Regions from separate parts of the Nocardioides sp. NPDC092400 genome, predicted to be linked through region 1. Evidence: predicted binding sites of a transcription regulator. Region 1 holds the regulator's gene; the other holds the start of a gene.
The links. Region 1 encodes LexA, which represses DNA repair genes until DNA is damaged. Its sites were predicted from a motif close to TCGAACANNTGTTCGA; they were not measured.

Region 1 (10,207 bases):
CCGACCACGACGAGGTCGTCGGCCTCGGAGTACGCCACCGAGCAGGCGCCCCCGCTCGGCGCCCCGAGGTCGAGCACGCCACCGATGCCGGAGCCGTCCACCTCGAAGGTCGTGGCGAACCCGTGCCGGCGGGCCCGCACCGACACGCGCGTGTCGTTCGTGTCGTCGACGCCCACCTCGAGCAGGTGCTCACCGCGCCAGCGCCCGTTCGCGATCCCGCGCGCCCGGACCGTCACCGTGGTGGTCTCCGGCCCGACGTCCTGGCGCAGGACGACCCGACCGTGCCGGACGCAGTCGCCACGGACGGTGACGGTGCGCTCAGTGACGGTGCGCTCGGTGGCGGTGCGCTCGGTGGCGGCGGGGGACGTCGGGCCACCGGGCGCCGCGGTCGCCGCGGGGGCGGCGGTGGCGGTGGTGCCGACCAGCAGCAGGGCGAGGGCGGCGAGGCGGGCGGAGCGGCTCATGGGCCCATCCTGCGCCCTGCTCAGCCGTCCGACGAGCCGTCCGACGAGCCACCCGGGACGCCGCAGATCATCGCCAGGTCGCGCCACCACGAGAGCCGGTTGGGGCGGCCGTCGTAGTCGCGGCGCTGGTTGGCGCCCGACGGCCCCGGCAGCACGAACACCTGGGCCGGACCGACGTACCAGTCCTGGACGCCGAGGTGCGGGCGGCCGCGGCGGCCCAGCGCCTTCGAGGCCTCGTGGGCGGCGCCCTTGCCGGTGATCGCCAGCCACTCCGGCTCCCACTGCTCCACCTGCTCGACGAGCCGGTCGATCTCCACCCAGCGCGGGTCCCAGTGCCCGACGAGGTCGGTGAGGCCGAGCGCGGTGCCGGCGACCGGCTCGGCGAGGAGGCGGTCCTCGTGCGGGGCGAGCTCGCGCGGGGTGAAGCCGGCCCGGTGGAGCGACTGCCAGAAGCTGTTGCCCGGGCCCTCGTAGTAGTGGTCGCGGTGCTTGGTGCTGGCCGCACCGGCCAGGCCGCAGAAGACCGCGACCGGCTCGGGCGCCACGATCGGCGGGAGGACCATCACCACGCGCGGCCGGTGACCAGGCCGTCGACCGGGCACACGTTCCGAGCAGGTCCCCCGCGGGCACCGGCGTCGACATGGACGCTCTGCGCGGGCTGCTCGGCCTGGTCGTGCTGGTGCTGGTGGCCGTGGCCTTCTCCAAGCACCGGCGCGGGATCTCCTGGCGCACGGTCGGGGTCGCCCTGGCCCTCCAGGTCGCCTTCGCGGCACTGGTGCTGCGGTGGGGGCCCGGCGAGCGGGCGCTGGACTGGCTCTCGGACCGGGTGGCCGCGCTCATCGGGTACGCCGAGGAGGGCACGGCCTTCGTCTTCGGCCCGCTGACCGAGGTCGGCGAGGAGGGCGAGACGGTCTTCGCGCTGTCGGTGCTGCCGGTGATCGTGTTCCTGGGCGCGCTGGTCGGGTTGCTGTACTACCTGCGGGTCGTGCAGTGGGCGACGTACGTCGTCGGCGGCGCGCTGTCCTGGCTGCTGCGGGTGAGCAAGGTGGAGTCGCTGTACGCCGGCACGGTGGTCTTCCTCGGCCAGAGCGAGGCGCCGCTGATGATCGCGCCGTACCTCCGCTCGCTGCGCAAGGGCCAGCTCTTCACCGTGATGGCCGCCGGGTTCGCCGCGGCGGCCGGCTCGACGCTCGTGGGCTACTCCCTGCTCGGCGCGCCGCTGGAGTACCTCCTGGCCGCGACCGTGATGAACGCCCCGGCCGCCCTGCTGATGGCCAAGATCATGTGGCCCGACAGCACGCCGGACGAGCCGTTCGAGGACGCCCGCGCCGGGGACGACCGGGCGGTCCCCGACCTGGACGAGCTCGACGTGCGCAGCGTGCGCGACACCGAGTCCCGCAACGCCATCGACGCCCTCGGCCGAGGTGCGATCGCCGGCGGCCGGATCGCGGTGACGGTGGGCGCGCTGCTGATCGCCTTCATCGCCCTGATCGCGCTGGCCAACGGCATCCTGGGCGCGGTCGGCGGCTGGCTCGGCGCCGAAGGGCTGACCTTCGAGAAGATCCTCGGCTGGGCGCTCGCGCCGCTGGCCTGGCTGCTCGGCGTGCCGTGGTCGGAGGCGGTCGACGCGGGCTCGTGGATCGGTCAGAAGACCGTGCTCAACGAGTTCGTGGCGTACGCCGACTTCGGTCCGCAGGTCGACTCGCTCTCGCCGGTGACCGTCGCGGTGGTGACCTTCGCGCTGGCCGGCTTCGCGAACATCTCCTCGATCGCCATCCAGATCGGCACCATCGGCTCCCTCGCGCCCGAGCGCCGCTCGGCCGTCGCGGAGCTGGGCCTGCGGGCACTCCTGGCCGGCAGCCTCGCCAACCTGTCCAACGCCGCCATCGCGGGCGTGGTCATCGGCATCGGGACCTAGCGGCCCGACACGGCGCGAACGGCCTCAGCCGGCGGCGACCGCGTCGGTGCGGGCGTAGGTGCCGAGCTCGAGGGTGAACCAGACGGTGGTGCCGGTGACGTCGCGCTCGGAGCCCCACCGCTGGGAGAGGGCGTCGACCAGCTGGAGGCCGCGGCCGTAGACGCGCAGCGGGTCGAGGTCCTCGGAGGGGTGCGGCTCGCCCCCGACGGCGGGCTTGCCGAGGCCGCCGAGGTCGCGGACGGTCACCGTCAGCACGCCGTCGTCGAGCACGACCCGCAGCTCCGATGCCGTGCCCGCATGGACGACCGCGTTGGTCACCAGCTCGGAGAGGCACAGCTGCGCGTCGTCGACCGGCTCGTCGTCGACGCCCCAGGCACGCAGGTGCTCGCGGAGGAACCGCCGCGCGGCGCCCGTCGCCCGCGGGTCGCCCTCGAGCAGCACGCTCGTGGTCAGCGCGCCCTCGGGGATCGCCGGCTCCTCGGGCACCGCGTCGGAGCCCTGGCGCCCGGAGACCAGCCGGACCCGGCGTACGGCGTCCGAGGCGCGGCGGGCCAGCTCGGTGAGCGCGGCGACCCGCGCGGCGTCGAGCGCCTCGGCGTCGGAGAACCAGACCAGCAGGCCACCGATCGGCGAGCCGGTCCCCGGCAGCGGCACGGCCGCCAGCGCCCGCACCTCGCGCTCGCGCTGGGCCTCCAGCAGTGCGACGTACCGACCGGTGAAGTCCTCGAGCCGCCCGTGCACCGCCTCACCGGTCCGCACGACGGTGGTGAGCGGTACGTCGTCGTAGGCGTCGATGTGGCACCAGCGCAGGTCCGCGGGGTCGGCTGCCGCCGCGTTGTCGACGAAGCGCAGCCGGCGACCACCGCCCTCGCTCAGCGCCAGGGCGGCGCGCTGCACCCCGTCGTGGGCCCCGACCCGGGCCAGGACCGACCGGGCGACGTCGTCGACGTCGTGGGCCTGCGGGAGCGCTCCGTCCGGGTGGTACGACTGCGGAGTCGACGCACCGGGAGCTCCACCCGGCGCCGACGACGTCCCCACTTCGCCCTGCACGAGGCACAGCGTAAAGCCTCCGAGCCGATCCGGCTCGGCACGATCACCGCGTCGCGCCCGACGGGCCGGAACCGGGGGCCGACGACCTGCGGGTCGACTGCACCCGGCCGCCACCGATCAGCGATGATGTGCCACGTGGCGACGGGCAAGCGGGCGGGCGCACGGCGGGGCGACAAGCGCCGTGCCGGTTTCTCCCCGCGCCTGGCCCTCCTCGCCCTCGGCATCACCCTCCTGGTGGTCGCCTGGGGCTACCTGGTCTACGCCGCGATCGACTTCGGCGCGACCGCGCGTGGCGGCGAGTCCGGCGCGTGGGCCTTCCTCGCCCTGGCCTCGGTCGGTGCCGTCGCCTGCCTGTTCGTCGGACTGATGCTCGTCGCCCGACTGCTCCGCGAGCTCGGCATCACCTCTCCCCCGGCCTCCCGCGAGCCGCGGTCGGAGCAGCAGCAGCCCGCCGCTCCCGGCGGGCGGCGCGCCGCTCGCTGACCCGCTCGCCGAGCCGCTCCCGGACGGGTCGAGCCTGCTCGATCTTGTTGAGTGGGCGTCGTCGAGCGGTCCCGGCGGGCGACATTCCATCGGCCGGCCGCTGAACCTGTCGGTTGGCCGATGAAGTTTCAGCGGCCAACCGGGAGCTTCATCGGCTGGCCGCTGAAACTTCCGCGGCCGCGCCGGCGAGCGCGTCCGGAGACGCCGCAGGGGCGGGGCCGCGAACGGCCCCGCCCCTGTCTTCCCCGGATCGCCAGCCGGGGTCGAAGCGGCTGGCGACGTCTGTGTCGGTGCTGGCGAGTGCCTTACTGCACCGGGACGATGAGGCGCTGGCCCGCGGCGAGCACCGCGGAGTCGAGGGCGTTCAGCCGCTCGATGTGGGTCATCATCTCGCGCACCTCGCCGTCCTCGGCGAGGTCGGCGGCGATCCCCCACAGGGTCTGGCCGGTGCCGACCATCACCACGCGGGTCGGCTCGGGGGTGCCGGCCTCGTCGGTGGCCACCGAGCCTGCCGCGATGGCCAGGCCGAGGCCGAGCACGATCGCGAGCGCCAGGAGGAACACCACGAGCCGGCCCCGGCGGGTGAGCCGCACCTGGCCGGAGCGGCGGGTGCTGCCGGTCGTGCGCGGCAGGGCGGTGGGGGTGGCGGTGATGGTGCTCATGGGGACCTCCTGGGGAAGTGGCGGTCAGCCTCGGGTCGTGTCGATCTCGGTCTGAGCAGATGTCTAACCGCGGCCACCGACAGTGGCTGGCCCGGTTGACGATCGAGCAGACGTTCGATCGAACATGTGTACGACCGTAGAGCACGTGTTCGAACAGTTCAAGGACCTGGGCGAACAAATGTTCGAAGGAACCGACCTGCCTCCCCGGCGACTACCGCAGCCGGCGCCTGCCCTGGGCCGCGAAGACCGCGAGCGCCGGCCCGGACACCGAGGGGGCGAGCTGGCCGACGCGCATCGCGGCACCACGCCACCCGGGGAGGGTCCGCAGGACCCGGCGGGACCCGACCAGGTCGACGGCCGCCTGCGCGGTCTCCGCCACGCCCAGCATCCGGCCTCCCGAGGCGACGAGCTGCTTGCCCATCCCGTCCTCGCGCATCGCGGCGACCATGTCGGTGGCCACGCCGTCGGGGCACAGGGCGTGCACCCGCACACCCCGCGGCGCCTCGAGGGCGACCGAGGAGGCGAGCGAGACGACCGCGGCCTTGGTCGCGGCGTACAGGGAGAGGCCGGGGACGGGACCCAGGCCCGAGAGGGACGCGGTGAGGACCAGGTCGCCGCCGCGCGGGCCGAACGCGGCGAGCGCCGCGCGGGTGCTCCAGACGGCGCCGAGCAGGTTGACCTCGACGAGGCGGCGGACCTGCTCGTCGGTCAGGTCCGCGAGCTTCCCGTCGTCACCCACGCCGGCGTTGGCGAACCACGCCACGAGCGCGCCGTGCCGCGCGGCCGCCTCGGCAGCGGCGGTGTGCGAGGCGGCGTCGCGGACGTCCTGGCCGAGGCCCTCGGCGGCGCCGATCTCGGCCGCGGTGCGCGCCGCGCCCTCGGCGTCGATGTCGGTGACCACGACGCGGTGCCCGCGCGCGACCATGAGCTCGGCGATACCGCGGCCGATGCCGCGGGCCGCTCCGGTGACGACACAGCTGGTGGGTTCCATGCACGCATCCAAGCAGCGGCCCGGGCCGGGCGCCCACCGCGCGACACACCTTCGAACAGGTGTTTGAACACGGCCCGCGGAGGCTCTACCGTGCTGCCAGCAGCACCCCTCGTCCTCGCGCACCCCGGAAGGCACTCCACCCATGGCGAAGAACCCCGGTCCCAAGGTCTCCGAGCTGCCCGACGGCGCACCCGACGTGACCGGCCTGACCCCTCGTCAGACCCGGATCCTCGCCCACATCCGCGACAGCATCGAGGGCCGCGGCTACCCGCCGAGCATGCGCGAGATCGGCGACGCGGTGGGCCTGACCAGCTCCTCGAGCGTGGCTCACCAGCTCAAGGTCCTCGAGGAGAAGGGCTTCCTCAAGCGCGACCCGCACCGCCCGCGGGCGCTCGAGGTGTTCCTGCCCGAGGTGATGGCGGCACGGCGCGCGATGTCCAGCGGTGAGGAGGCCTCGGTCGACGAGACGGGCGTGGGCGACGTGCTGCCCGAGGCGCAGTACGTCCCGATGGTCGGCCGGATCGCGGCCGGCGGCCCGATCCTCGCCGAGGAGCGCGTCGAGGACGTCTTCCCGCTGCCCAAGCAGCTGGTCGGCGACGGCCAGCTGTTCCTGCTCGAGGTCGCCGGCGACTCGATGGTCGACGCCGCGATCTGCAACGGCGACTACGTCGTCATCCGGCAGCAGCCGACGGCGAACAACGGCGAGATCGTGGCCGCGATGATCGACGGCGAGGCGACGGTGAAGACCTTCCAGCGCAAGGACGGCCAGGTGTGGCTGCTGCCGCACAACGCGGCGTACGACCCCATCGACGGCACGCACGCGACCATCCTGGGCAAGGTCACCGCGGTCCTGCGGCGCGTCTGAGCGCACCGCCGGTCCCGGGCCCTACCGGACCGCGGCGGGGGCTGATCCGGGAGAAAAGGCCCGGTCGGGTGGCGCCTCACCCCCAAGAATGGGCAAACGGGGGGCGACTCGGGGGTAAGCCGGATGCTTCTCGGGGGTGGGATACGGCAATGTTGGAGCCGTGAGTCTCCCCAGCAGCACCACGAGGCACCCGCGCCTGCGGCGTGGCGTGGCCGAGCTGGCGCTCATCCTGACCCTCTACGTCGTCTACAGCGGGTCCCGGCTGTTCGCCGACGACGCCCTGGGCCCCGCGCTCACCCGGGCACGCGAGCTGCTCGACGTGGAGCGGCTCATCGGCCTGCACTGGGAGGCCTCCCTCAACCAGTTCTTCGTCGACACGCGGGTCCTCGGCCTGCTCTCCAGCTACTGGTACGCCACCGCCCACTACGTGGTCACCGCGATCGCGCTGGTGTGGCTCTACCGCCTCGGCGAGCGGCGCTACGTGCCGGCCCGGCGCGCACTGGTGGCGGCCACCCTGATCGGCCTGGCGCTCTACCTCCTGCTGCCGACCGCTCCCCCACGCTTCGTCGACGGGTACGTCGACGTCCTGTCCCTGCACGCGGCCGACGGCTGGTGGGGGTCCGAGGCATCGGCGCCCAAGGGCCTGGGCGGGCTGACGAACCAGCTCGCGGCCTTCCCCTCCCTGCACGCCGGCTGGGCGCTGTGGGTGGCGGTGGTCGTCCAGCAGCACGCCCGCCGCCACTGGGTCCGCGGCCTGGGTTGGGGCCACGCCCTCATCACCGCGGTCGTCATCGTCGGCACCGGCAACCACTGGGTCCTCGACGCTCTCGCCGGGTGGCTGGTGATCGGCCTGGGGTTCCTGGTCTCGGCACGGCTGGGCCGGCTCGTGGAGCGCCGGCGTGAGCGACCGGACCCCGCGCCGGCCGCCCCGGAGAAGATGGTCCCGACGGGTCATGCGGAGCAGCACGAGCCTGCGGTTGGCTGAGCGCTGACCTCGAGACCTCCGGGGAGCGCCCCGGTCGGTGACCCCCCGGCCACCGCCGAGCATCCCGGGAGAACCCATGCGTCGCGCACGTCCCCTGGCCGCCCTCGCCCTCGTCCTCGCGACCGGGCTGTCCACGCTCACGGGGGTCACCACCGCCACCGCCGAGGCCCCGGACGGGCGCCCGGACGCCGAGCGCGCGGGGGCGCAGGACTCCTCCGCCCTCCTCGCCCCGGGCACCGTCACCGCCGCGCGCAGCCTCGCCGCCGCGCGGTCCGCCCTGGCCGGGGACGGCCGGGACGCTACCGAGGCCCTGCGGCAGCTGCGCATGGCGCGGCCGGCGCTGGCGCCCGCCGACCGGGCCGCGGCCGGCCGCCTGCTGGCCCGCCCGGCGCAGGACAGGAAGAAGTGCACGGTGGTGTGCGTCCACTGGCGCACGAGCGGCAGGCACCGGGCGAGCGCGTCGTGGGCCAGGAAGGTCCTCGCCACGGCCAGCAGCGTGCACCGCACCTTCGTCGGCGCCGGCTACCGGGCGCCGAAGCGCGACGGCAGGGCCGGTGGCAACGCCAAGACCGACATCTACGTCCAGGACCTCGCCGGTGGTCTCTACGGCTACTGCACCAGCGACCAGCGCACGCGGGCGGAGGACGTGTGGGCCTTCTGCGTCGTCGACAACGACTACCGCGGCTTCCCCACCGGCACCCCGCTGCAGAACCTCCAGGTGACCGTCGGGCACGAGTACTTCCACGCCGTCCAGTTCGGCTACGACTCCTACGAGGACCAGTGGCTCCTCGAGGGCACCGCGGCCTGGGTGGAGGACGAGCTGTTCGACGACGTCGACGACAACCGGCAGTACCTCGCCGCCAGCCCGCTGTCCGACCCCGCCCGCCCCATGGACCGTGGCGGCGACGACGGCTTCCACTACGGCACCTGGCTGTTCTTCCGCCACCTCAGCGAGCGGCTCGACCAGCGCGCGGGCACCCTGCCGACGGTCGTCCGCGACATCTGGCGCCAGGCCGACGCCCGCGCCGGCGCACCCGACCTCAGCTCGGTCGACGCCGTCGCCGCGGTCCTCGAGGACCGCGGCACCCGGTTCCCCGTCGCCTTCGCCCAGTTCGCGACCGGCAACCGCCGCCCGGCCCAGGCCTACGACGAGGGCAGCGCCGCGGAGTACCGGCCGGCACCGCTCGCGAGGTCGGCGACGGCGGCCACCGGTGGCGCGGCCGTCTCCTGGAGGACCGAGTTGGCGCACCTGAGCAGCGCGACCCTCGAGGTGCGGACCCAGCCGTCCGCGACCGGTGTGCGCGTGGAGGTCGACCTGCCCGCGGGCGGCGCCACCCGCGCGGTGGCGACGCTCGTGGGCACCGACGGTGCCGCGGAGAGCCGCCTGGTCGAGCTCGGCGCCTCGGGGAACGGCGCGGTCACCGCCTCGTTCCGCGCCGGGACCGTCGCCTCGGTCGAGGTGACCGTCGCGAACGCCGACATCCGCTACGAGTGCTGGAAGCGCACCGACTACGCCTGCCAGGGCACCCCGCTCGGCGACGGGCAGGCCACGGCGGTGCGCGTCTCGGCCAGCTGAGCCGCCGGCCGCCCGGCGACGCCGCGGCGTACGCCGCCTGAACAGGTGGTGCACACCCGCGCACACCCATCACGCCGGGAGCCGATCGTCGTTGGATGAGGCGTGACCACGACCCAGCCCGGCCGGCCGACCCCCGTCAGCACCCTCGGCCGCCGCACCGTCGTCGCCACCGGGGCCGCCGGCCTCGGGGTGGCGGCCGTCCCGACCAGCACCGGCCACGCCGCCGTACCGACGGGTGCCGCGGCCCGGCACCGCGTCTTCCAGCACGGTGTCGCCTCGGGCGACCCCCTGCCGGAGTCGGTCGTGCTGTGGACCCGGGTGACCCCCACCCGCGGCGCGACCCCGGGCTCGGGGCGCGGGCCCCGGACCGACGTGCGGTGGGAGGTGGCGACGGACCGGGCGTTCCGCGACGTCGTGCGCCGCGGCAGCTTCGTCACCAGCGCCAGCCGCGACCACACCGTGAAGCTCGACGTGACCGGGCTGCGCCCGGCGCGGTGGTACTTCTACCGCTTCACCGCGGCCGGCCAGCGCAGCCGCGTGGGCCGCACCCGCACCGCCCCCGCGCACGACGCGACGCCCTCGAACCTCCGCTTCGGCGTGGTGTCCTGCGCCAACTGGCAGGCCGGCTGGTTCAGCGCCTACCGCCACCTCGCCGCCCGCGACGACCTGCACGCGGTGCTGCACCTGGGCGACTACCTCTACGAGTACCCCGCCGGGGAGTACGGCGCCGGCGACGTCATCGTCCGGCGCCACGAGCCGGCCGGGGAGATCGTGCAGCTCGCCGACTACCGCCGGCGGCACGCGCAGTACAAGACCGACCCCGACCTGCAGGACCTGCACGCCACCGCGCCGTTCGTCACCGTCTGGGACGACCACGAGACGGCCAACGACGCGTGGCGCGACGGCGCGGAGAACCACACCGCGGGCACGGGCGAGGGCGGGGAGGGCAGCTGGCAGCGGCGCCGCGCCCGCGCGCACCGGGCGTACGACGAGTGGATGCCCGTCCGGCTGGACGGGACCGCCCGACTCGGTGACGGCACCCGCCTCTACCGCCGCCTGCGCTTCGGCCGGCTCGCCGAGCTGAGCATGCTCGACCTGCGCACCTACCGCAGCCAGCAGGTCTCCGCGCCCGTGCTCGACCCCGCGGTGAGCCGGCCCGACCGCACGATCACCGGCACCGCCCAGCTGGCCTGGCTCAAGGACTCGCTCGCCC
Region 2 (10,207 bases), on a different contig from region 1:
ACCCAGCTCTTCGAGCACGGCCGGATCGTCACGACCGAGGCCAAGGCGCGCGCGCTGCGCCCGCACGCCGAGAAGCTGATCACCAAGGCGAAGAAGGGCGACCTGCACAACCGCCGCGAGGTCCTCAAGACCGTCCGCGACAAGGGTGTCGTCCACACGCTCTTCACCGAGATCGCGCCGACCTTCTCCGAGCGCCCGGGTGGCTACACCCGGATCACCAAGCTCGGCCCCCGCAAGGGCGACAACGCCCCCATGGCGGTCATCGAGCTGGTGACCGAGGCCTACGCCCCGTCGGCCCCCAAGGCGAAGGCCGCGCCGGCCGCCGCCGCGGCGCCCGCCGAGGAGACCGTCTCGGAGGACACCACCACCGAGGCCGGCCCGACCGAGCTCGCCGAGGAGGCCTCCCCCGAGGAGAGCGTCGTCGCCGAGGAGGGCACCGAGCTCACCGAGCCCGTGTCCGAGGAGGCCGCCGAGGCCGAGGCCGCTGCGGAGTCCGAGGACGAGTCCAAGGCCTGATCGGCCGCAGCGATCCACCTGCACCACCACCGACCCGCCCGGTCCTCCGGGCGGGTCGGTGCCATTTCCGGGGGCGCGCGGCCCGGCGGCTACCAGCCGCCCTCGACCAGCCGGACCGCCTCGGGGAGCGTCAGCCCCGCGCGGCGCGCGGCAGCGACGTACGCCGCCCCTGCACGCTCGGCCTCGGCCCTGGTCCCGGCGTCCGCCCCGGCGGGCCGGGAGGCGACGAAGGTGCCGCGACGGCCCTCGGTGACCACGACGCCGTCGGCCTCCAGCGCACGGTAGGCCTTGGCGACGGTGTTGACCGCCAGACCCAGCTCGGCGGCGACGCCCCGCACCGTCGGCAGGCGCGTGCCGGCGGGTAGGTCGCCGGCGGCCACGCGACCCGCGAGCTGGGCCCGCAGCTGCTCGAACGGCGGGGTCGGGTCGTCGGCGTCCAGCGGGTGCACCTGCATGGCGTCACCCTAGGGTGGCGCCATGGAGCCGGGTGCGGAGCAGGACGTGCTGGTGGTGGGGGAGTCGCTCGTCGACGTCGTGCGCGCGGCGGACGGGACGACGCGCGAGCACCCCGGGGGCAGCGCGGCGAACGTCGCCGTCGCGCTGGCCCGGCTCGGGCGGCCCGTGCGGTTCGCGACGGCGTACGCCGAGGACGACCACGGGGCGATGCTCGCCGAGCACCTCGCGGGCTCCGGCGTCCGGCTCGCCACCGACCCCGCGACGATCAGCCGCACCTCGACCGCGCTCGCCACGATCGGCACCGACGGGGCGGCCAGCTACACCTTCGACCTGGCCTGGGAGCTCGGGCCGGTGGACCCGGACCCCGCGCCCGTCGTGGTGCACACCTGCTCCCTGGGCGCGGTGCTGGCGCCCGGCGCGGAGGACGTCGTCGCCCTGCTCCGGCGGCTGCGGGACCGGGCGACGGTGACGTACGACGTGAACGCGCGGCCGGCGGTCACCGGCACCGGACCGGACGTGGTCGCCCGGGTGGAGCGGGTCGCGGCACTGGCGGACCTGGTCAAGGCCAGTGACGAGGACGTCGCCGCCCTGTGGCCGGACCTCGACGAGGCCTCCGCCGTCTCCCGCCTGCTGGACCTCGGGCCGGCCGCGGTGGTGGTGACGCGGGGTGGCGAGGGGGCGACGTGGACCGGTGCGCGGAGCGCGGTCGAGGTGGCCTCCCTGCCGGTCGAGGTCGCGGACACGATCGGGGCCGGCGACACCTTCGGGGCGGCGCTGGTCGACGCGCTGTGGGAGCGGGGCCTGCTCGGCGCCGACCGGCGCGCGGCACTGGGCGCGATCGGCGACGAGGAGGTGGCCGCCGTGCTCGACCACGCCGCGCGGGCGGCGGCGGTGACGGTGTCCCGGCCCGGCGCCGACCCGCCGTACCGCCACGAGCTCTGACGCGGCGGCCTGAGGCAGCTCGCTAGGGCGCCAGCCACTGGTGGACGAGCGGCACCACCGAGGCGCCCTCGCCGCTCGCGGCCGCGACCCGCTTCATCGAGCCGGCGCGGATGTCGCCGGCGGCGAAGACGCCGGGCAGGGTCGTCGCGAGGTTGGCGGGCGGCAGGCCGTCGTGCCAGCGGTCCTTGGGCACGTCGCGACCGGTGAGCACGAAGCCGCGGTCGTCGCGCGCCACGGCATCGGGCAGCCAGTCCGCCTGCGGCTCGGCGCCGAGCAGGAGGAACAGGCCTCCCACGCTGCGTCGCGTGAGTTTCCCGTCGCGGGTGTCGCGGACGGAGATCCACTCCAACCGGCCGTCGCCGCCGCCGTCGACCACCTCGCTGCAGGTGGTCACCGTGATCCGGGGGTTGTAGGCGATCTCGCCGAGGAGGTACTGCGACATGGTCTCGGCCAGGCTGGGGCGGCGGACGAGGACGGTGACCGAGCGGGCGAAGCGGGCCAGGTGCACCGCGGCCTGGCCGGCCGAGTTGCCGCCGCCCACGACGACCACGTCCTGGTCCTCCATCTCGCGCGCGGCGGTCATCGCGGCGCCGTAGAAGACGCCGCTGCCCACCAGCTCCTCGAGCGGCTCGACCCGGAGCTTGCGGTAGGCGACGCCGGTCGAGACCACCACGGCGCGGGCGGCGACGTCGCCGCCGTCGGTGCGCACAACGTGCGGCACCTCGCCCTCGCCGGGCACCAGCCCGTGCACGGTCCAGCCGGTGACGAAGCGGGTGCCGAACCGCAGGGCCTGGTTCCGCGCCCGCTGGGCCAGCCGCATCCCGGAGATGCCGCGCGGGAAGCCCAGGTAGTTGCGGATCATCGAGCTGGTGCCGGCCTGCCCACCGATGGCCTCGGCCTCCAGCACCACGCAGGTGAGCCCCTCGGAGGCGGCGTACACCGCCGTCGCCAGCCCGGCCGGCCCGCCGCCGACCACGCACACGTCGACGGTGCCGTCCACGTCGAGGTCGCTCGGCGCGCCGTACAGGCTCATCGCCACGGTGCGCACCGTGGCGTCCTCGACGACCGGGCGCTCGGGCGCCCACACGAGGGGGTACGCCGCGTCGTCGGAGCCGTCGCCGAGGAGGTGGCGCGCGACGGGGTCGTCGGGGTGGTAGACGCGGCTGGCCATGCCCATCCGGTCCAGGAAGTCGCGGATGGCGAGCACCCGGCCGTCGCGGACGGGGCTGATGATCTTCGCGGAGACGACCTCCGGCTCCGCGATGGTGGCGCCCCAGTCGCTCAGCAGGTCGGTGACGGCGTGGTGGAACTCCTCGTCGCGGGTGCCGCGCGGCATCAGCAGGTAGGCGTCGTACTTGCCCTTGGCCATGCCCGCGCGCAGGGCGGGGGCGTCGGCCAGGAACCGGTCCCAGTGCGCGGCGATCATCCGGCGGGCGTTGGGGACGACGGCACGCCAGCGGTGGAAGCCCTCGAGCACGTGGCAGTCGGGCAGCACCGACTCGGCGACGAACATCGCGACCGTGCCGCCGCCCGCCACGATGTCGCGGGCGACCTCCTCGGCCTCCGCGCAGCTGCGGGCGCAGCGCACGTCGTACTCCCGCTCGTAGCGTCCGAAGGCGTCCTGGAGGTCGTCGACGTGGTGCTCGGAGACCAGGACGATCGCGGGGGCTGCGCTCACGGGGACAGCGTACGGAAGGATGAGGGGGTGCGGATCCGGATCGACCTCGCCTACGACGGCGGCGGCTTCCACGGCTGGGCGGCCCAGCCCGGCCTGCGGACCGTGCAGGGGGAGCTCTCGGCGGCCGCGGCGACCGCGCTGCGGGTGCCCTCCGTGCACCTGGTGTGCGCTGGCCGCACCGACACCGGCGTCCACGCCCGCGGGCAGGTGGTCCACCTCGACGTCGAGCCCGAGGCACTGGCCCACTCGGCCGGCCGCTCCCCGGACCCGCCGCTCGAGGCGCTCGTGCGGCGGCTCAACGGCATCCTCCCCGCCGACGTGCGGGTACGCCGCGCGGTAGAGGCGGCACCGGGCTTCGACGCCCGCTTCTCCGCGCTGTGGCGGCGCTACGCCTACCGGGTCGCCGACAGCCCGGCGGCCGTCGACCCGCTGGTGCGCGGCCACGTGCTCGCGTGGCCGCGCCCGCTCGACGTCGACCTCCTCAACGAGGCCGCCGTCCTGCTCGTCGGCCAGCACGACTTCGCGTCGTTCTGCAAGCAGCGCGAGGGCGCGACGACGATCCGCGTGCTGCAGGAGCTGTCCTGGCGGCGGCTGCCGTCGGGCGTGCTGGAGGCGACCGTGCGCGCCGACGCGTTCTGCCACAGCATGGTGCGCTCGCTGGTGGGTTGCCTGATCGCCGTCGGCGAGGGCCGCCGGCCGGTGGCCTGGGCGGGCGACGTCCTGGCCGCCGAGCGCCGCGACGCCTCCGTGGCCGTCGTGCACGCGCACGGACTGACGTTGGAGGAGGTGGCCTACCCGCCCGACGCCGAGCTCGGGGCGCGGGTCGAGCTCACCCGCGCGAGGAGGACCGCACCGTGACCGATGCCCACCCCGATGCCCACCCCGAGGACCAGCCCGAGGACCTGCCCGGGCAGGACGAGCACTACTTCTCCGCCGACCCGACCGTGCCGTTCAAGCGGGCGGCGGTGACCGCGGAGGTCTGGGGGCGGAGCCTGTCCCTGGTGAGCGGTTCCGGCGTCTTCGCGCGCGGTCGCGTCGACATCGGGACCGCGGTGCTCTTCCGCGAGACCGAGCCGCCCGCCGGCGGGCGGGTCCTCGACCTGGGCTGCGGCTACGGCGTCATCGGGCTCGCGGTCGCGGTCTGCGCGCCGGGGTCGACGGTCACCGCCGTCGACGTCAACGAGCGGGCGGTGCTGCTCGCCAACGACAACGCCGCGGCGCTCGGCGTCGCCGACCGCTACCGCGCCGCGGTGCCGGACGCCGTCGACCCGCACGCGACGTACGACGAGATCTGGTCGAACCCGCCGATCCGCATCGGCAAGCAGGCGCTGCACGAGCTGCTGCTCACCTGGCTGCCGCGGCTGGCGCCGCACGGGCGGGCGGTCATGGTCGTCGGGAAGAACCTGGGCGCGGACTCGCTGCAGCGGTGGCTGGGCGACCAGGGCTTCCCGACGACCAGGCTCGCGTCGGCCAAGGGCTTCCGTGTGCTGGAGTCGCGCCGGGGCTGAGGCCGCCCCGGCCGCCGTCAGGCGTCAGGGGGCGAGCCGGCCGAGGAACCCCGTCTTCTGCTCGGTCGCGCGCTGCTGCTCGCCGGCGAAGGAGCTCACGACGACCAGCGCGCCGGTCAGCGCGGGCACCACCCACTGGAGCGCGGCCAGCTGCTTCTGGGCCTTCGCGACCTCCGGCGGGGTCCCCGCCTCGGGCTCGGTGCCCGAGGCTGCGGGCATCTGGGTCTCCTGGGAGACCTTCTTGCCCAGCGCGCGGGAGTACGCCGTCGCCCCGAGCGCGGCCGCGGTGAGGGCGGTCTTCGCGACCACCATCGAGCCGACGCCCTCCTGGCCGGCGACGCGGGTCTTGTTGCCGCCGAGCTGGCCGATGCTGCCGACGAGGTGGGCGCCGATCGCCGCGGCGTTCACGGGGGTCCAGCGGTCCCAGCCGGTGTTGGCCACGGCGCCGACGTCGGTGGAGGAGGTGGCCTGCGCGGCGGCGGGGTTGAGGGCGACGGCGTTGGCGAGCGTGCCGCCGAACCAGGCCGCGAGGCCGACGTCGTGCAGGGAGCGGGAGAGCGTGTTTCGAGCCATGGTCGGGTGACCTCCGGGGTCGATGGGGGAGCCCTCGCGGTACCCGTGGGGTGCCCGCGGATACGGCCGACGGCGCCTTGTCGGTGTGGCGTCAGATGCGCTCAATGCTGAACGCCACGATGAACCCGACCGTGGCGAGCAGCCCGGCGTAGAGATGGGTGTCCTCGAACGCCTCCGGGATCATCGTGTCGGCGATCATCGCGAGGATCGCCCCGGCCGCGACTGCGGTGATGACGGCGATGGTGGTCGGCGAGGCGCCGTCGAGCAGGAGCGCGCCGAGCAGGCCGGCGAGGCCGCTGGCCACCGCGATGCCGCCCCAGACGCCGAAGACGTAGCGGGCGCCGCGGCCGCTGCGCTTCATGCCGGCCGCGGAGGAGAGGCCCTCGGGCAGGTTGGAGATGAAGATCGCGGCGAGCACGGGCACCCCCACGCCGCCCCCGCCGAGCAACGAGATGCCCAGGACGACCGACTCCGGGATCCCGTCGAGCAGCGCGCCGACCGCGATGGCGGCGCCGCTGCCCTGCTGCTCCTCCTCCGAGGCCTGCTGGTCCTGCGAGCGCTTGCGGTGCCGGGCGCCGCGGCGGGCCAGGGCGATGTTGGCGGCGACGTACACCACCGCGCCGCCGAGGAAGCCGGTGGCGGTCGCCGCGAGGCCGCCGGTCCGCTCGGCCTCGTCGACGAGGTCGAAGGCGAGGGCGGACACCAGCACGCCGGAGCCGAACGCCATGACGCCGGCGACCACCCGCTGCGGGACGGCCACGAACCACGCGACGAGCGCGCCGACCACGAGCGCGCCACCGGCCAGGAGCCCCCAGCCGCCGGCCTGCAGCCACACGGGTACGTCGGTCACGGAGCCACGGTGTCCCACGGGGCGCCGGCCAATCAGTCGTGCCCCCTCCCGGCCTGTGTCGGTCGAGCGGCGAGCCCCGGCGAGCGTCGTCGAGACCCGCGCTGCTGGTCGAGCAGCGAACCCTGGCGAGCGTCGTCGAGACCGACCACTGCTGGTCGAGCAGCGAGCCCCGGCGAGCGTCGTCGAGACCCCCCGCTGCTGGTCGAGCAGCGAGCCCCGGCGAGCGTCGTCGAGACCCCGCACCGCTGGTCGAGCAGCGAGCCCCGGCGAGCGTCGTCGAGACCCCGCACCGCTGGTCGAGCAGCGAGCCCCCGGCGAGCGCCGTCGAGACCCCGCACCGCTGGTCGAGCAGCGAGCCCCGGCGAGCGTCGTCGAGACCCTGCACCGCTGGTCGAGCAGCGAGCGTCGTCGAGCGTCGTCGAGACATCCGTCGCCGCTCCACAACCGTGCGCTCGAACCTTCCATTCGAACACACGTGCGAGTAGAATGAGGCCATGGCCCTCACCGCGACGCTCGAGCACCCGCTGGACACCCCAGCCGACGTGCTCGCCGCTGCCCGTGCGAGCCAACGCGCGGCGAACGCCGCCGAAGCCGAACTCCTCCAAGCCGCAGTGCAGTGGTGCGTGATGCACCCCGCCGAATCGATCACCGGGTCGATCAGCACCTCTTCTGCGTGGTCGACGCTGAAGGGGTTCGGCGACAAAGCGATCGGCCTCGCCGGGGAGGGTGCACCGTTGGTGAGCGAGTTCGCCGTCATCGAGTTCGCCGCCGGGATCGGGAAGTCCGAGGACGCCGGCCGGACCTACCTCGCCGAGGCCCTCGAGCTGCGCTACCGCCTCCCCCGGACCTGGACGAAGGTCACCAACCTCGCCCTCCCCGCGTGGAAAGCCCGGTCCATCGCCCGGCGCACCCTGCACCTGGTCAAAGCCGGTGCAGGGTTCGTGGACACCCACGTCGCCCCCGTCGCCGCCACCATCGGCCCCGCCGCGCTCGACCGGCTCCTCGACGAAGCACTCGTCCGGTTCGACCCCGCCGAAGCCGAACGGGTCCGGTACGAACGCACCGAAGCCCGCCACTTCACCATCCAGACCCGACAGGTCTCCTACGACGGCCACGTCGACATCTGGGGCACCCTCGACCTCGCCGACGCCCTCGACCTCGAGGACGCGATCACCAAGGGCGCCGCCCGCCTCGCCCAGCTCGGGTCAACAGAGGCCGAAGGCGCACGGCGGGCGATGGCCGCCGGCGACATGGCCCGCCGCCAGCTCCAGCTGCAGTTCGACACCGACCCCACACCCCTCGTCGTCCACGTCCACCAGAAGGCGGGTGGTGAACTCGACGGCATCACCCGGGTCGAAGCCACGAGGGGGTTCGTGCTCACCACCCAGCTCGCCGAGTGGTGCACCCGCGCCGCCCGCGACGGCGCACACATCACCATCAAGCCCGTCATCGACCTGAACGAACGCATCCACGTCGAGGCCTACGAGGTCCCCGACCGCCTCTCCGTCCAGACCCGGCTGCGAGACCACCACTGCGTCTTCCCCTGGTGCACCCGCCCCGCCCACACCACCAGCAGAGTCGACGACGACCACGTCGTCCCGCACAGCAGGGGCGGGCCCACCGCCACCGAGAACATCGCCCCACTGTGCCGACGCCACCACCGCGTCAAGACCCACACCGGCTGGCACCAACACACACCCCGACCAGGGACCTACCTGTGGCGCAGCCCCACCGGGCAGACGTACCGGGTCGACCACCACGGCACCCACGACACCACCGAGACCTAGCCACCCCGCCGGAGCAACCAACCGGCGGGGCACAGGCACGCCCGCCGCGACCTCGACCGTGGTGTGCTGGTGCCATGAGGGCGACGCGTGCAGGAGGGGCCGTGCTGCTCGTGGTCGTCCTGGGCGCATGCTCCCCGGGAAGCGGCGGTGAGGACACTCCCGGGTCGGGCCCGGGTCCGGTCGACGAGGTGGCGGCGGTCGACGGGCCGCCGTGCCCGGCGCGGCTGCCTCAGGCGGAGGACGGGACCAGCGGGTTCGGGACGACCGAGCCGGCCGCTTCGACGCCCGACCTGGCTGGCGCCGATCGGGCGTGGACGTGCAGCTACCGGGCGGTCGAGGGCCACCGGTCGGCGGTCGGCGCGGTGTACCGCTGGGAGCGCCAGGGTGCGCCGACGACGGTGCCGGAGGCTCGTCTCGGCCGCGTGGACCGAGCACTCGCCGCCCTGCGCCCGGTCAAGGCGACGCGGGCCTGCCCGGCCGACCTCGGTCCGCGACACCTCCTGGTGCTGGTGCACGAGGGCGACCTGACCGCCGTTGCCGTCGACGACTTCGGTTGCGACGACGTGCGACTGAGCGACGACCCGTCGGCGACGGCACCCGGCGAAGGACGAGGCGAGGGTGAGGGCCAGCACGGCCGGGCGGTCCCCGGCGTGCTCGCCGGCGGCCGGGAGTTGCTCGACGCCCTCGGCCTCGGCTGACCGCGACCCGGGGTGTGCCCGGGGTGTGCCCGGCGGGTCAGCCGTGCAGCACCGCGCGGAACAGCGCGCAGGTCTCCTCGACGGCCGCCTGGGCGGCGGCCGAGTGCCGACCCATGTCGACGAAGCCGTGGATGAGGCCGGGGAAGGTCCGGTTCTCGACCGGGACCCCCGCATCGGCGAGCGCCCGGGCGTAGGCGTTGCCGTCGTCGCGCAGCGGGTCGAACTCCGCGGTCACCACGACGGCGGGGGCGAGGCCGTCGAGGCGGCCGTTGAGCGGCGAGAGACGCGGGTCGGACAGGTCGCCGGCGGTGCCGACGTACTGCGCCCCGAACCACTCCATCGTGCGCTGGTCGAGGAAGTAGCCCTCGGCGTTGTCGGTGTGCGAGGGGTAGGACCCGCCCATGTCGGTGACGGGGTAGACCAGCAGCTGGCCGGCGAGCGGACGGTCCTCGTCGCGGAAGGCCTGGGCGACCACGGCGGACAGGTTTCCGCCGGCCGAGTCGCCGGCCACGGCCATCCGGTCGTCCCCGCCGAGGTCGGCGAGGGAGTCGGAGACCCAGCGGGCGGCGGCGAGGGCGTCGTCGACGCCGGCGGGGAACGGGTGCTCCGGCGCGAGCCGGTAGTCGACCGAGACGACGACGGCGTCGCACAGCGTGGCGATGGTGCGGCAGGTCAGGTCGTGGGTGTCGAGGTCGCCGATGACGAAGCCGCCGCCGTGGAAGAACGCGACGGTCGGGAGGGTGTCCGCACCCGCGCGGGGGCGGTAGACCCGGGCCGGGCGCTCGCCGTCGCCACCGGGCACGGTGATCTCCTCGACCGCGTCGACGGCGGGGACGGACGCGGGGTCGCGCAGGTCGACGGTGAGCACCCGGAAGCCCTGGCGCGCCTGCTCGGGCGACTGCTGCCACATCGGCGGGTGGCCGGCGCCGGCCATCAGGCCGAGCAGGCCGGCGAGCTGGGGGTCGAGGTCCGGGTGCAGCGTCACGAGCGTCCTCCTGGGAGCCGGGTGCGGGTGGGGTGGAACGGGGTCAGACGAAGGCGTTGATGCCGGTCTCGGCACGCCCGATGAGCAGCTTCTGCACCTGGCTGGTGCCCTCGTAGAGCGTCATCACGCGAGCATCGCGGAGGTACTTCTCGACCGGGTGGTCGTCGACGTACCCCGCGCCGCCGTGGACCTGGATCGCGTTGTTCGCGGCGCG

Region 2: the regulator LexA is predicted to act here: its motif matches at 6,989-7,004, upstream of AB0N29_RS12705 (HNH endonuclease signature motif containing protein).

The regions. Positions count from the first base shown of each region.
Region 1 covers NZ_JBFBFJ010000002.1:855,770-865,976, reverse strand. The annotation lists gene AB0N29_RS11645 (hypothetical protein) at 1-464, opposite strand, end outside; gene AB0N29_RS11640 (mismatch-specific DNA-glycosylase) at 485-1,027, opposite strand; gene AB0N29_RS11635 (nucleoside transporter C-terminal domain-containing protein) at 1,105-2,382, shown strand; gene AB0N29_RS11630 (ATP-binding protein) at 2,407-3,432, opposite strand; gene AB0N29_RS11625 (hypothetical protein) at 3,568-3,915, shown strand; gene AB0N29_RS11620 (LysM peptidoglycan-binding domain-containing protein) at 4,221-4,577, opposite strand; gene AB0N29_RS11615 (SDR family oxidoreductase) at 4,789-5,568, opposite strand; gene lexA (transcriptional repressor LexA) at 5,711-6,433, shown strand; gene AB0N29_RS11605 (phosphatase PAP2 family protein) at 6,594-7,418, shown strand; gene AB0N29_RS11600 (MXAN_6640 family putative metalloprotease) at 7,495-8,994, shown strand; gene AB0N29_RS11595 (alkaline phosphatase D family protein) at 9,097-10,207, shown strand, end outside.
Region 2 covers NZ_JBFBFJ010000003.1:171,622-181,828, forward strand. The annotation lists gene rplQ (50S ribosomal protein L17) at 1-516, shown strand, start outside; gene AB0N29_RS12670 (GntR family transcriptional regulator) at 606-971, opposite strand; gene AB0N29_RS12675 (carbohydrate kinase) at 994-1,914, shown strand; gene AB0N29_RS12680 (FAD-dependent oxidoreductase) at 1,937-3,592, opposite strand; gene truA (tRNA pseudouridine(38-40) synthase TruA) at 3,620-4,450, shown strand; gene AB0N29_RS12690 (methyltransferase) at 4,447-5,100, shown strand; gene AB0N29_RS12695 (hypothetical protein) at 5,125-5,673, opposite strand; gene AB0N29_RS12700 (ZIP family zinc transporter) at 5,765-6,523, opposite strand; gene AB0N29_RS12705 (HNH endonuclease signature motif containing protein) at 7,018-8,310, shown strand; gene AB0N29_RS12710 (hypothetical protein) at 8,733-9,008, shown strand; gene AB0N29_RS12715 (alpha/beta hydrolase) at 9,046-9,993, opposite strand; gene AB0N29_RS12720 (acyl-CoA dehydrogenase family protein) at 10,037-10,207, opposite strand, start outside.